2 regions of the Methylobacterium sp. WL12 genome follow, and region 1 is predicted to be linked to the other one. Evidence: predicted binding sites of a transcription regulator. Region 1 holds the regulator's gene; the other holds the start of a gene.
What was found. Region 1 encodes PhoB, which activates phosphate uptake and scavenging genes when phosphate is short. Its sites were predicted from a motif close to TGTCATNNANCTGTCAT; they were not measured.

Region 1 (4,910 bases):
GGCGTTCCTGGCGCTGGCCTCGCTGCTGATCGCGCTGAAGGCCGGGGGAGCCGGGATCGGCTGGGGCTTCCAGCTGCAATCGCCCACCGTGGTGGCCGCCCTGGCCTACCTGCTCTTCGCCATGGGCCTGAGCCTGTCGGGCATGCTCCACCTCGGCGGGCGGCTCGCCGGCCTCGGCGACGGGCTGACCCGGCGGGCCGGGCTCGAAGGCTCGTTCTTCACCGGCGTGCTCGCGACCGTGGTGGCGACGCCCTGCACCGCCCCCTTCATGGGCTCGGCGGTGGGCTTCGCGCTGACGCAGTCGACGGCCGCCGGCCTCGTGGTGTTCGCGAGCCTCGGCCTCGGCCTCGCCCTGCCCTTCCTGGCGTTGACCCTGTGGCCGGCGGCGCTCCGCGCCCTGCCCCGCCCGGGCGCCTGGATGGACGTGCTGAAGCAGGCGCTGGCCTTCCCGATCTACGCCACGGTCGCTTGGCTGGTCTGGGTGCTGGCCCAGCAGGTCGGGCCGCAGGGCCTGCTCGCCGCGCTGATCGGACTGGTGCTGCTCGGCTTCTCCGCCTGGGCGTGGGAACTCGGCCGCGACGCGCGCCCGGTGCGGGCGCAGCTCGCCCGCGGCCTCGCGGTGCTCGCCGTCGTCGGCGTGGCGGCGCTCGCCCTCACCCTCGACCGCGACCGGATCGCGCCGGGCGCCCAGGCCAGGGCCGAGGGCGTCGAGCCGTTCACGCAGGCGCGCCTCGACGCGCTGCTGGCCGGCGGCCGGCCGGTCTTCGTCAACATGACCGCGGCGTGGTGCATCACCTGCCAGGTCAACGAGCGCACCTCGCTCGGGACGGCGGCGGTCGGCGCAGCGATGCGCGCCCGCGACGTCACCTACCTCAAGGGCGACTGGACCAACCAGAATCCGGAGATCACCCGCCTGCTCGAGCGCCACGGCCGCAGCGGCGTGCCGCTCTACCTGCTCTACGCAGGGCCAGGCGAGCCGACGGTGCTGCCGCAGATCCTCACCGAGGGCACGATGCTGAGCGCGCTGGACGCCGTGACGGCGACGGGCCGCAGCGCGGGGCTCGACGGCGCGGGAACGAAGGTGCCCTAATCTTCGCCCGAAAACGTCTCGTCGAAGGCGTAGCCCGAGCCGCGGACGGTGCGGATCGGGTCGGTTTCGCCGGTGCGGTTCAGGGCCTTGCGCAGGCGGCCGACATGCACGTCGACGGTGCGTTCGTCGATGTAGACGTCGTGGCCCCAGACGCCGTCGAGGAGCTGCTCGCGGGAATAGACCCGGCCGGGGCTCTGCATCAGGAATTCGAGCAGCTTGAACTCGGTCGGCCCGAGATGGATCTCGCTGCCCGCCCGGCGCAGGCGGTGGCTGTCGCGGTCGAGCTCGATGTCGCCGGCCTCCAGGAGGTTCGCGACATGGGTCGGCTTGGCCCGGCGCAGCAGCGCGCGGACCCGGGCCAGGAGCTCCGGCACGGAGAACGGTTTGACGATGTAGTCGTCGGCCCCGGTCCCGAGGCCGCGGATGCGGTCGCCCTCCTCGCCGCGCGCCGTCAGCATGATGACCGGCAGGGACGCCGTCTCGCGCCGCGCCCGCACCCGGCGGCACAGCTCGATTCCCGAGAGGCCGGGCAGCATCCAGTCGAGCAGGATCAGGTCCGGCACCTGCTCCTGCAGGCGCAACTCGGCCTCGTCGCCGCGGGCGGCGGAATCGACCTCGAAGCCCTCGGCTTCGAGGTTGTAGCGCAGGAGGGTGGTGAGCGCCTCCTCGTCCTCGACGATCAGGATCCGCGTACGCATGCAGGGCACTCCCGGGCGGGCCGCCCGACTTCCTTGGCCGCCGTGAGACGCCGACAGGCGTCTCAGGCGCCGGGCGTCACCGTCGCGTAGTTCGACGCGTCGTTCTTCGGGCGGTCGCCGGCGAGGTTCTCGCCGGTGGCGAGATAGTGGATCGTCTCGGCGATGTTGGTGGTGTGGTCGCCGATGCGCTCGACGTTCTTGGCGCAGAACAGCAGGTGCGTGCAGAACGAGATGTTGCGCGGATCTTCCATCATGTACGTCAACAACTCGCGGAACAGCGAGTTGTAGAGCGCGTCGATCTCGCCGTCCCGCTCCCAGACGTTGTGGGCCGCCGAGATGTCGCGGCTGGCATAGGCGTCGAGCACGTCCTTGAGCTGCTCCTGCACCAGGTCGCTCATGTGCTGCACGCCGAGCACGATCTTCTGCGCCTGGGCCTGGTCGCTGATCGCGACGACGCGCTTGGCGATGTTCTTGGCGAGGTCGCCGATGCGCTCGAGGTCGCCCGAGACGCGGATCGCCGAGATCGTCTCGCGCAGGTCGATCGCCATCGGCTGGCGCCGGGCGATGAGCAGCACCGAGCGTTCCTCGATCTCACGCTGGAGGGTGTCGAGGCGCTTGTCGGCGAGGATCACAGCCTGGGCGAGCTGGGTGTCGCGGCGAACGAGGGCGTCGGTCGCCTCGGTCATCATCTTCTCGGCGACGCCGCCCATCTCGGAGATCGAGCGGCGCAGGTCCTCGAGGTCGGTGTCGTAGGACGTGACGATGTGGCCGGGCATGGGCTTGGTCCTCGATCGATCCGTATGCGGCTCAGCCGAAGCGGCCGGTGATGTAGTCCTGGGTCTGACGCACGGTCGGGTTCATGAAGATGCGGTTGGTCGGACCGACCTCGATGACCTCGCCGAGATACATGAAGGCGGTGAACTGCGAGATGCGCGCGGCCTGCTGCATGTTGTGGGTCACGATGACGATCGTGAACTCGCTGCGCAGCTGCTCGATCAGCTCCTCGATGCGCCCGGTCGAGATCGGGTCGAGGGCCGAGGTCGGCTCGTCGAACAAGATCACCTCGGGGCTCTGGGCCACCGTGCGGGCGATGCACAGGCGCTGCTGCTGGCCGCCGGAGAGGCCCATGCCGGACTGCTTGAGCTTGTCCTTCACCTCGTCCCACAGGGCGGCCTTGCGCAGGGCCGACTCGACGCGGCCGTCGAGCTCGGATTTCGGCAGCTTCTCGTAGAGGCGCAGGCCGAAGGCGACGTTGTCGTAGATCGACATCGGGAACGGCGTCGGCTTCTGGAACACCATGCCGATGCGCGAGCGCAGCTCGTTCAGGTCGACGTTGGCGTCGAGCACGTTCTGGCCGTCGAGCAGCACCTGGCCCTCGGCGCGCTGCTCCGGGTAGAGGCTGTAGATCCGGTTGAAGGTGCGCAGCAGGGTCGACTTCCCGCAGCCGGACGGGCCGATCAGGGCGGTGACCTGGCGGTCGTGGAAGTCGAGGTTGATGTTCTTCAGGCTATGGAACTGCCCGTAATAGAAGTTCAGCTCCCTGGCGGCGATGCGGATGGGCGCGTGCTCGTCGGCCGGGTTCCGGCCGTCGAACTGGGAAGCGCTGATCGCGGGGGCGGCGTTCATCGTCGTGTTCCTCGTGGGTGCCGGCGGCGGGTTCAGGGTCCCCATGGACATCAGCGCGCGGTCTGCGGCTTGATGACGAAGCGGGCGACGACCGAGAGCAGCAGGATCGTCATGGTGATCAGGAGCGCGCCGGCCCAGGCGAGCTGCTGCCAGTTCGGATAGGGCGAGAGCGCGAACTGGTAGATCATCACCGGCAGGTTCGCGACGCCGCCCATCAGGTCGCGGCTGAACCAAGAGTTGTTGTTGAGCGCCGTGAACAGCAGCGGCGCGGTCTCGCCGGCGATGCGGGCGAGCGCCAGGATGATGCCGGTGACGATGCCGGCAGACGCCGCCCGCCACGTCACGCTGCGGATCACCGTCGACATCGGGGCGCCGAGCGCCACGCCGGCCTCGCGCAGCGTCCCGGGGACGAGGCGCAACATGTCCTCGGTGGTGCGCACGATCACCGGCGTCGCGATGATCGCCAGCGCCACGCCGCCGGCCCAGCCCGAATAGCTCCCCATCGGCCGCACCATCAGGGTGTAGACGAACAGGCCGATCAGGATCGAGGGCGCGGAGAGCAGGATGTCGTTGAGGAAGCGGATCACCTCGGCGAGCTTCGAGCCGCGGCCGTACTCGGCGAGGTAGGTGCCGGCCATCAGGCCGATCGGCGTGGCGACGAGGATGCCGATGCCGGTGAGCACCAGGCTGCCGAGGATGGCGTTGGCGATGCCGCCGCCTTCCGAGCCCGGGCCGGGCGTCGGCTGGGTGAACAGCAGCGGCGAGAACCCGCGCGCGCCCTCGATGATCAGCATCAGGAGGATCGAGCCGAGGACGACAGCGCCGAGCACGGTGGCAAGGAGGCAGGCGAGGCGCAGGGTGCGGTCGGCGACCCGGCGGCTGCCGCGGATGCGGGTCGGCTTGAGGGCCGGCGCGGGACGGATCGTGTTGTTGGCGTCCACGACGGGCTCCCTCAGGCGACCTTGACGCGGCGCGTCAGGAAGCGGGCGATGATCAGGACGACGAAGGTGATCGCGAACAGGATGCAGCCCAAAGCCATCAGCGAGTTCAGCTGCAGGCCGTCGGCCTCGTTGAACTCGTTGGCGATCCGCGAGGCGATGGTCGAGCCGGGGTCGAACACCGAGGCCGAGAGCCGGTTGGCGTTGCCGACCACGAAGGTCACCGCCATGGTCTCGCCGAGCGCGCGGCCGAGGCCGAGCATGATCGCGCCGATGATCGAGACGGAGGCCTGCGGCAGCAGGACGTGGCGGACCACCTCCCAGGTGGTGCAGCCGATGCCGTAGGCGCTCTCGCGCAGGATCGTCGGGATCTGGTCGAGCATGTCGCGGGCGATCGAGGCCACGAACGGCACGATCATGATCGCCAGGATGATGCCGGCGGTGAGCACGCCGACGCCCGAGGGCACGCGGGCGTAGAGCAGCGTCCCGACGATCGGCAGGCCCTCGACGACGTTCGAGACCGGCATCTGCACGAAGCGGGCGAAGAACGGGGCGAAG
Region 2 (4,910 bases), on a different contig from region 1:
CATGCCCTTGTGGTCGTAGCCCTGGCTGCCGCCGGAGGCGAAGGCGTCGCCGAGCCAGTGCCCGCGCTCCAGCGAGAGCGCGTTGGCGATGTCGGAGAAGGTCGCCGTGCCCTTGTCGGCGGCGACCACGAGGTAGGCGTCGTCGGAATCGTGCCGCACGGTGTCGGCCGGCGGCGCGATGCCCTCGCTGACGAAGTTGTCGGTGAGTTCGAGCAGCGTGCGGATGAAGATGCGGTAGCTCTCGGTGCCTTCGGCGAGCCACGCCGCGCGGTCGGAAGCCGGCGGCAGGCGCTTGGGAAAGAACCCGCCCTTGGCGCCCACCGGTACGATCACCGCGTTCTTCACCTGCTGGGCCTTCACCAGCCCCAGGATCTCGGTGCGGAAATCCTCCGGCCGGTCGGACCAGCGCAGGCCCCCTCGGGCGACATAGCCGTAGCGCAGATGCAGGCCCTCGACGCGGGGCGCGTAGACGAAGATCTCGAAGAACGGCCGCGGCAGCGGCATCCCGGACACCTTGGCGCAGGCGAACTTGAAGGCGATCGTCTCGCGCGGGAGCCCGTCGGCGGCCGTCTGGAAGAAGTTGGTGCGGACCGCGGCCTCCACGAGGTTGACGAAGCGGCGCAGGATGCGGTCCTCGTCGAGGCTGGTCACGTCGGCGAGCGCCGTTTCGATGGCCTCGCGGACGGCGGCCTCGTTCGCTTGGCGGTCGCCCTCGGTGACGGGGTCGAAGCGGGCGTAGAACAAAGCGACGAGATGGCGGGCGATGCCGGGGTGCTGGCTCAGGGTCGCGGCGAGGTAATCCTGGCCGTAGCGCACGCGGAGCTGGCGCAGGTAGCGGCCGAGCGCCCGCAGCAACGCCACGTCGCGCCAGGCGAGGCCGGCCTCCAGCACGAGGCGGTTGTAGCCGTCGGATTCGGCTTGGCCCGCGGCGATGGCGAGCATCGCCTTCTCCAGCGGCGCCTCGAGCGGGCCGATCTCGATCGCCGCGCCGGTGGCGCGCTCCAGCAGCATGTCGTGCAGCCAGACCCTGGTGTCGGCGCCGACCGCCGAAACGCTGTAGGTCCGCTCGTTGATCACGCGGAAGCCGAGGTTCTCCAGGCCGGGCACCCGGTCCGACAGCGGCAGCGACGCCCCGCGCGAGAACACCTTGAGGCGCACCTGCGCCGCCGGGTCGGTGTCGCGGCGGTCGATGGCGACCGCGCGCGGTCGTTCCTCGGAGAGCGATTCGAGGATGGCGATGTCGCCGATGGCGACCTCGGCGGAGAAGTTTTCGCGGTACGCCGCCGAGAAGCCCTCGCCGTAGCGGGCGGCCAGCGTCCGCGCCTCCGAGCCGCCCATGGCGTCGCCGAGGGCAGCGCGGAGCGCGTCGCCCCAGGTCCGCACCAAGGCGGCGATCCCGGCTTCGAGCGCCGACGGGTCGCGCTCCGGCGCGCCGGCCTCCGAGAAGCCGACCACGTAGTGGATGCGCGCCAGCGGCCCCTCGGGCAGGTCGGGATAGGTCGCCGAGAGCCGGCCGCCGTGCTCCTGCGCCAGGTAGGCGCCGATGCGGGCGCGCACGACCGAATCGTAGCGGTCCTTCGGCACGTAGACGAGGAGCGAGACGAAGCGCCCGAACCGGTCGGTCCGGGACAGGACGCGGATGCGCGGCCGGTCGGCGAGGTTGGCGATGGCGAGGGTGAAGCGGAACAGCCGGTCCACGTCGATCTGGAACAGGTCGTCGCGCGGGTAGGTCTCGAGCACCGCGAGCAGCGCTCGGCCCGCATGGCTCGTCGGGTCGAGGCCGGCCTTTTCCACCACGGCCGCAACCTTGCCGCGGAGATACGGCACCTCGCGGGCGAGCGCGGTGTAGGCGGCGGCGGTGAACAGCCCGACGATGCGGACCTCGCCGGTGAGCTTGCCGGTGGTGGAGAAGAGCTTCACCGCGACGTAGTCTAGATGCGCCGCCCGGTGGACGCGGGCCTTGAGGCTCGACTTGGTGATGATCAGCGCGTGCGGCTCTTCGAGGAAGGCCACGATCTCCGGCGTCATGTCGACCAGCGCCCGGCCGCGGCGCAGCACCGCGAGGCCGGGATCGCGCAGGATGCCGAGGCTCTCGGCCTCGGTGGCGGCCTCGCCGGGCAGCGCGTGCTCGCGCATGCCGAGCAGGGTGAAGTGGCCGTCGCGCAGCCATTCGAGGAAGGCCCGCGCCTCGGCGACCTCGCCCTCCGGCAGGGGCGGGGGGTTGCGGCCGTAGCCCTCGGCGAGCTCCGCCAGCCGCGCTAGCATCGCGTCGTTGTCGTCCGTGACGAGGGCCACGTCCCGGAAGACCTGGGCGAGGCCGGCTTCGAGGCGTTCGCGCGCCTCGCCGGCATCGAGCCGGTCGAGGTGGATGTGGATGAAGCTCTCGCGCAGCAGCGCGCCGTGGGCGTCCGCCGTGGTCTCGCCGACGACGCGGAGCAGGGCGCCCGCCCCATCCCGCTCGACGCCGAGGATCGGGTGGGCGACGAGGTGGGGCGTCAGGCCCTGCTCGGTCAGCTCGGCCAGGGTCGAATCGAGCAGGTAGGGCCGGTTGTCGTTGACGACCTCGACGACGGTCAGCTCGCGGGTGCGCCCGAGGGCGGGCAAAGCCACGTCGACGAGGCGCAGGTTCGCCGCCGACCCGGTGGCGCGGGGCATCGCGAGATGGTCGCGGGCGGCGATCGCGAGGTCGGCCAGCGCCTCGGCCGGGTAGGGCGCCAGATCCTCCGGCGGCACCCGCCCGAACAGGTCGCGGACGAAGCCGCCCGGGCCGCCGCGCCCGCCGACGACCGAGGCCGCCGCCTCGATGAGGTCGGTGCGGGCGGATTTCGCCTCGCTCGTGGCCAGCGCAGTGGCCGATTCCAGGGCCGATTCGGTTTCCAGCACCATGGGCGGGACCCTCCCAACCGGCACCGGCGCCGGTTCCGCCCCGGACGTTAGGGGAGGGCCCATGGCGAGTCGATGACGCTCGCCGCCCACGGACCGGCAGCGGGTGACAGGCGGGCCGCAACGACCGGCGTTTCCGCGCTCAGTCCGTCACCGGCCAGCAGGCGCCATGCCGCGATCGGTTTCCGCAGATCGCAGCGAGCGCGGGAACAACGCGCCCGCCGACCGGTTGACGCTTCATTGGAGTTGTTCTAATTAAGAACTGCAGACGGGCAACGGGGCCGGCGACGGTTTCCAGGGCTCGCGACAGACGCCAAAACCGGAGTGACCCCATGACCTCGACCAACGCCTCCTGCGACAGCTGCCGCTTCTTCGACGACCACAAGACCAACGGCGCCTCCGCCGCCGGCGACCAGGGCCTGTGCCGCTTCAACCCTCCGGTCAGCCAGCCGGCTCCCGAGTCGAAGGGCCTGTGGCCGGTGGTGGCTTCTCAGGACTGGTGCGGCCACTTCACCGCCGAGATGACCGCGGCCGAGTAAGCCACGGGCGGTCCTTGATCGGCCGCCGCACGGTTGACGGCAGAGGGGCCGGCGCATGCGCGCCGGCCCCTTCTTTGCGTGAGCGGAGCGATGACGCCGAACCTGCGGCCGGCCGTGGAGGCCGACATTCCCGCGATCACCCGGATCTACGCCGACGCCGTCCTGAACGGCACGGCGAGCTTCGAGGTCGAGCCGCCGACGGAGGCCGAGATGGCGCGCCGCCGGTCGGCGCTGGTCGCGGACGGCTTCCCCTACCTCGTCGCCGAGCAGGACGGCGTCGTTCGCGGATACGCCTATGCCGGCCCGTACCGCGCGCGGGCGGCCTACCGCTCGACGGTGGAGGATTCGGTCTACGTCGCGGAGGCCGCGCGCGGGCTCGGGATGGGCCGCGCCCTCCTGGCGGCCCTGATCGCGGCCTGCGAGGCGATCGATGCGCGGGTGATGGTGGCGGTGATCACCGATCCGGGCTCGGAGACGTCGGCCGCCCTCCATGCGGCCCTGGGCTTCGCGCATGTCGGCGTGCTGGACAACGTCGGCCACAAGCACGGGCGCTGGCTCGGCACCGTGCTGATGCAGCGGCGGCTCGGCCCCGGACCGGACATGGCCCCGACGCGGGCGTGACCGCGCAACTTCGCGAAAAAATGGACGCCGAACGCCGTGTGCGAAGGTCCCGCCCGCTCAGTCCAGCCGGTAGCGCACCGGCTCCATCGCAGGCGGCAGCGGCTCGCCGAGGGCGTCGAGCACCGTGCGCTCGGCCGTGCGCAGCATCGCGTCGAGGGGCAGGTCGTTCGCCTCGAGGCCGAAGGGCTCCTCGAGTTCGTCGCCGAGCGCGTCGAGGCCGAAGAAGGTGTACGCCACCAGCATGGTCGCGACCGGCGTCGCCCAGCCGAGCGAGGCCGACAGGCCGAATGGCAGCAGCAGGCAGTAGAGCCACGCCGTGCGGTAGAGCAGCAGCGTGTAGGCGAAGGGCAGGGGCGTTCCGTGGATGCGCTCGCAGGCGGTGTGGATCGCCGACAGGTCCGAGACCTTGCGCTCGAGGAGGCCGAACAGCACGTCGGTGAGGTGCCCGTCGCGATACGCGTCCGCGAGGTCGCGGGTCAGGCCGGCCAGCACCGCATCGGTCGGGCTCGGGCAGGCGCGCAGCCGCGCCGCCTCGGCCGGCGGCAGCCAGGGCGTGACGGCCGCCGCCTCGTCGAGGCCGCGCAGCCGCGCGTGCAGGCCGTGGCCGAAGCCGACGACCCGGCGCAGGCTCGACCGGCGAAGGCCGGCGCGCGCGTCGCCGGGCAGCAGCGCGACCAGGGTCCGGCTCAAGCCGCGCACCTCGACGATGAGCGCCCCCCAGGCCTTCCGGGCCTCCCACCAGCGCTCGTAGCAGGCGTTGTTGCGGAAGCTCAGGAAGATCGACAGCGCCAACCCGATCAGGGTGAAGGGCCCGATCCCCGCCGTCACCGGAAACTTGTCCGGGACGCGCTGCTCGACGGCGACCAC

Region 2: the regulator PhoB is predicted to act here: its motif matches at 2,948-2,964, upstream of FV226_RS05355 (NAD-glutamate dehydrogenase).

Annotation. Positions count from the first base shown of each region.
Region 1 is NZ_VRUW01000052.1:7,594-12,503, reverse strand. Features, by position in the region: gene FV226_RS17965 (protein-disulfide reductase DsbD domain-containing protein) at 1-1,090, shown strand, start outside; gene phoB (phosphate regulon transcriptional regulator PhoB) at 1,087-1,788, opposite strand; gene phoU (phosphate signaling complex protein PhoU) at 1,851-2,564, opposite strand; gene pstB (phosphate ABC transporter ATP-binding protein PstB) at 2,596-3,414, opposite strand; gene pstA (phosphate ABC transporter permease PstA) at 3,465-4,355, opposite strand; gene pstC (phosphate ABC transporter permease subunit PstC) at 4,367-4,910, opposite strand, start outside.
Region 2 is NZ_VRUW01000008.1:51,728-56,637, reverse strand. Features, by position in the region: gene FV226_RS05355 (NAD-glutamate dehydrogenase) at 1-2,886, opposite strand, end outside; gene FV226_RS05350 (hypothetical protein) at 3,216-3,422, shown strand; gene FV226_RS05345 (GNAT family N-acetyltransferase) at 3,513-4,043, shown strand; gene FV226_RS05340 (bestrophin family protein) at 4,101-4,910, opposite strand, start outside.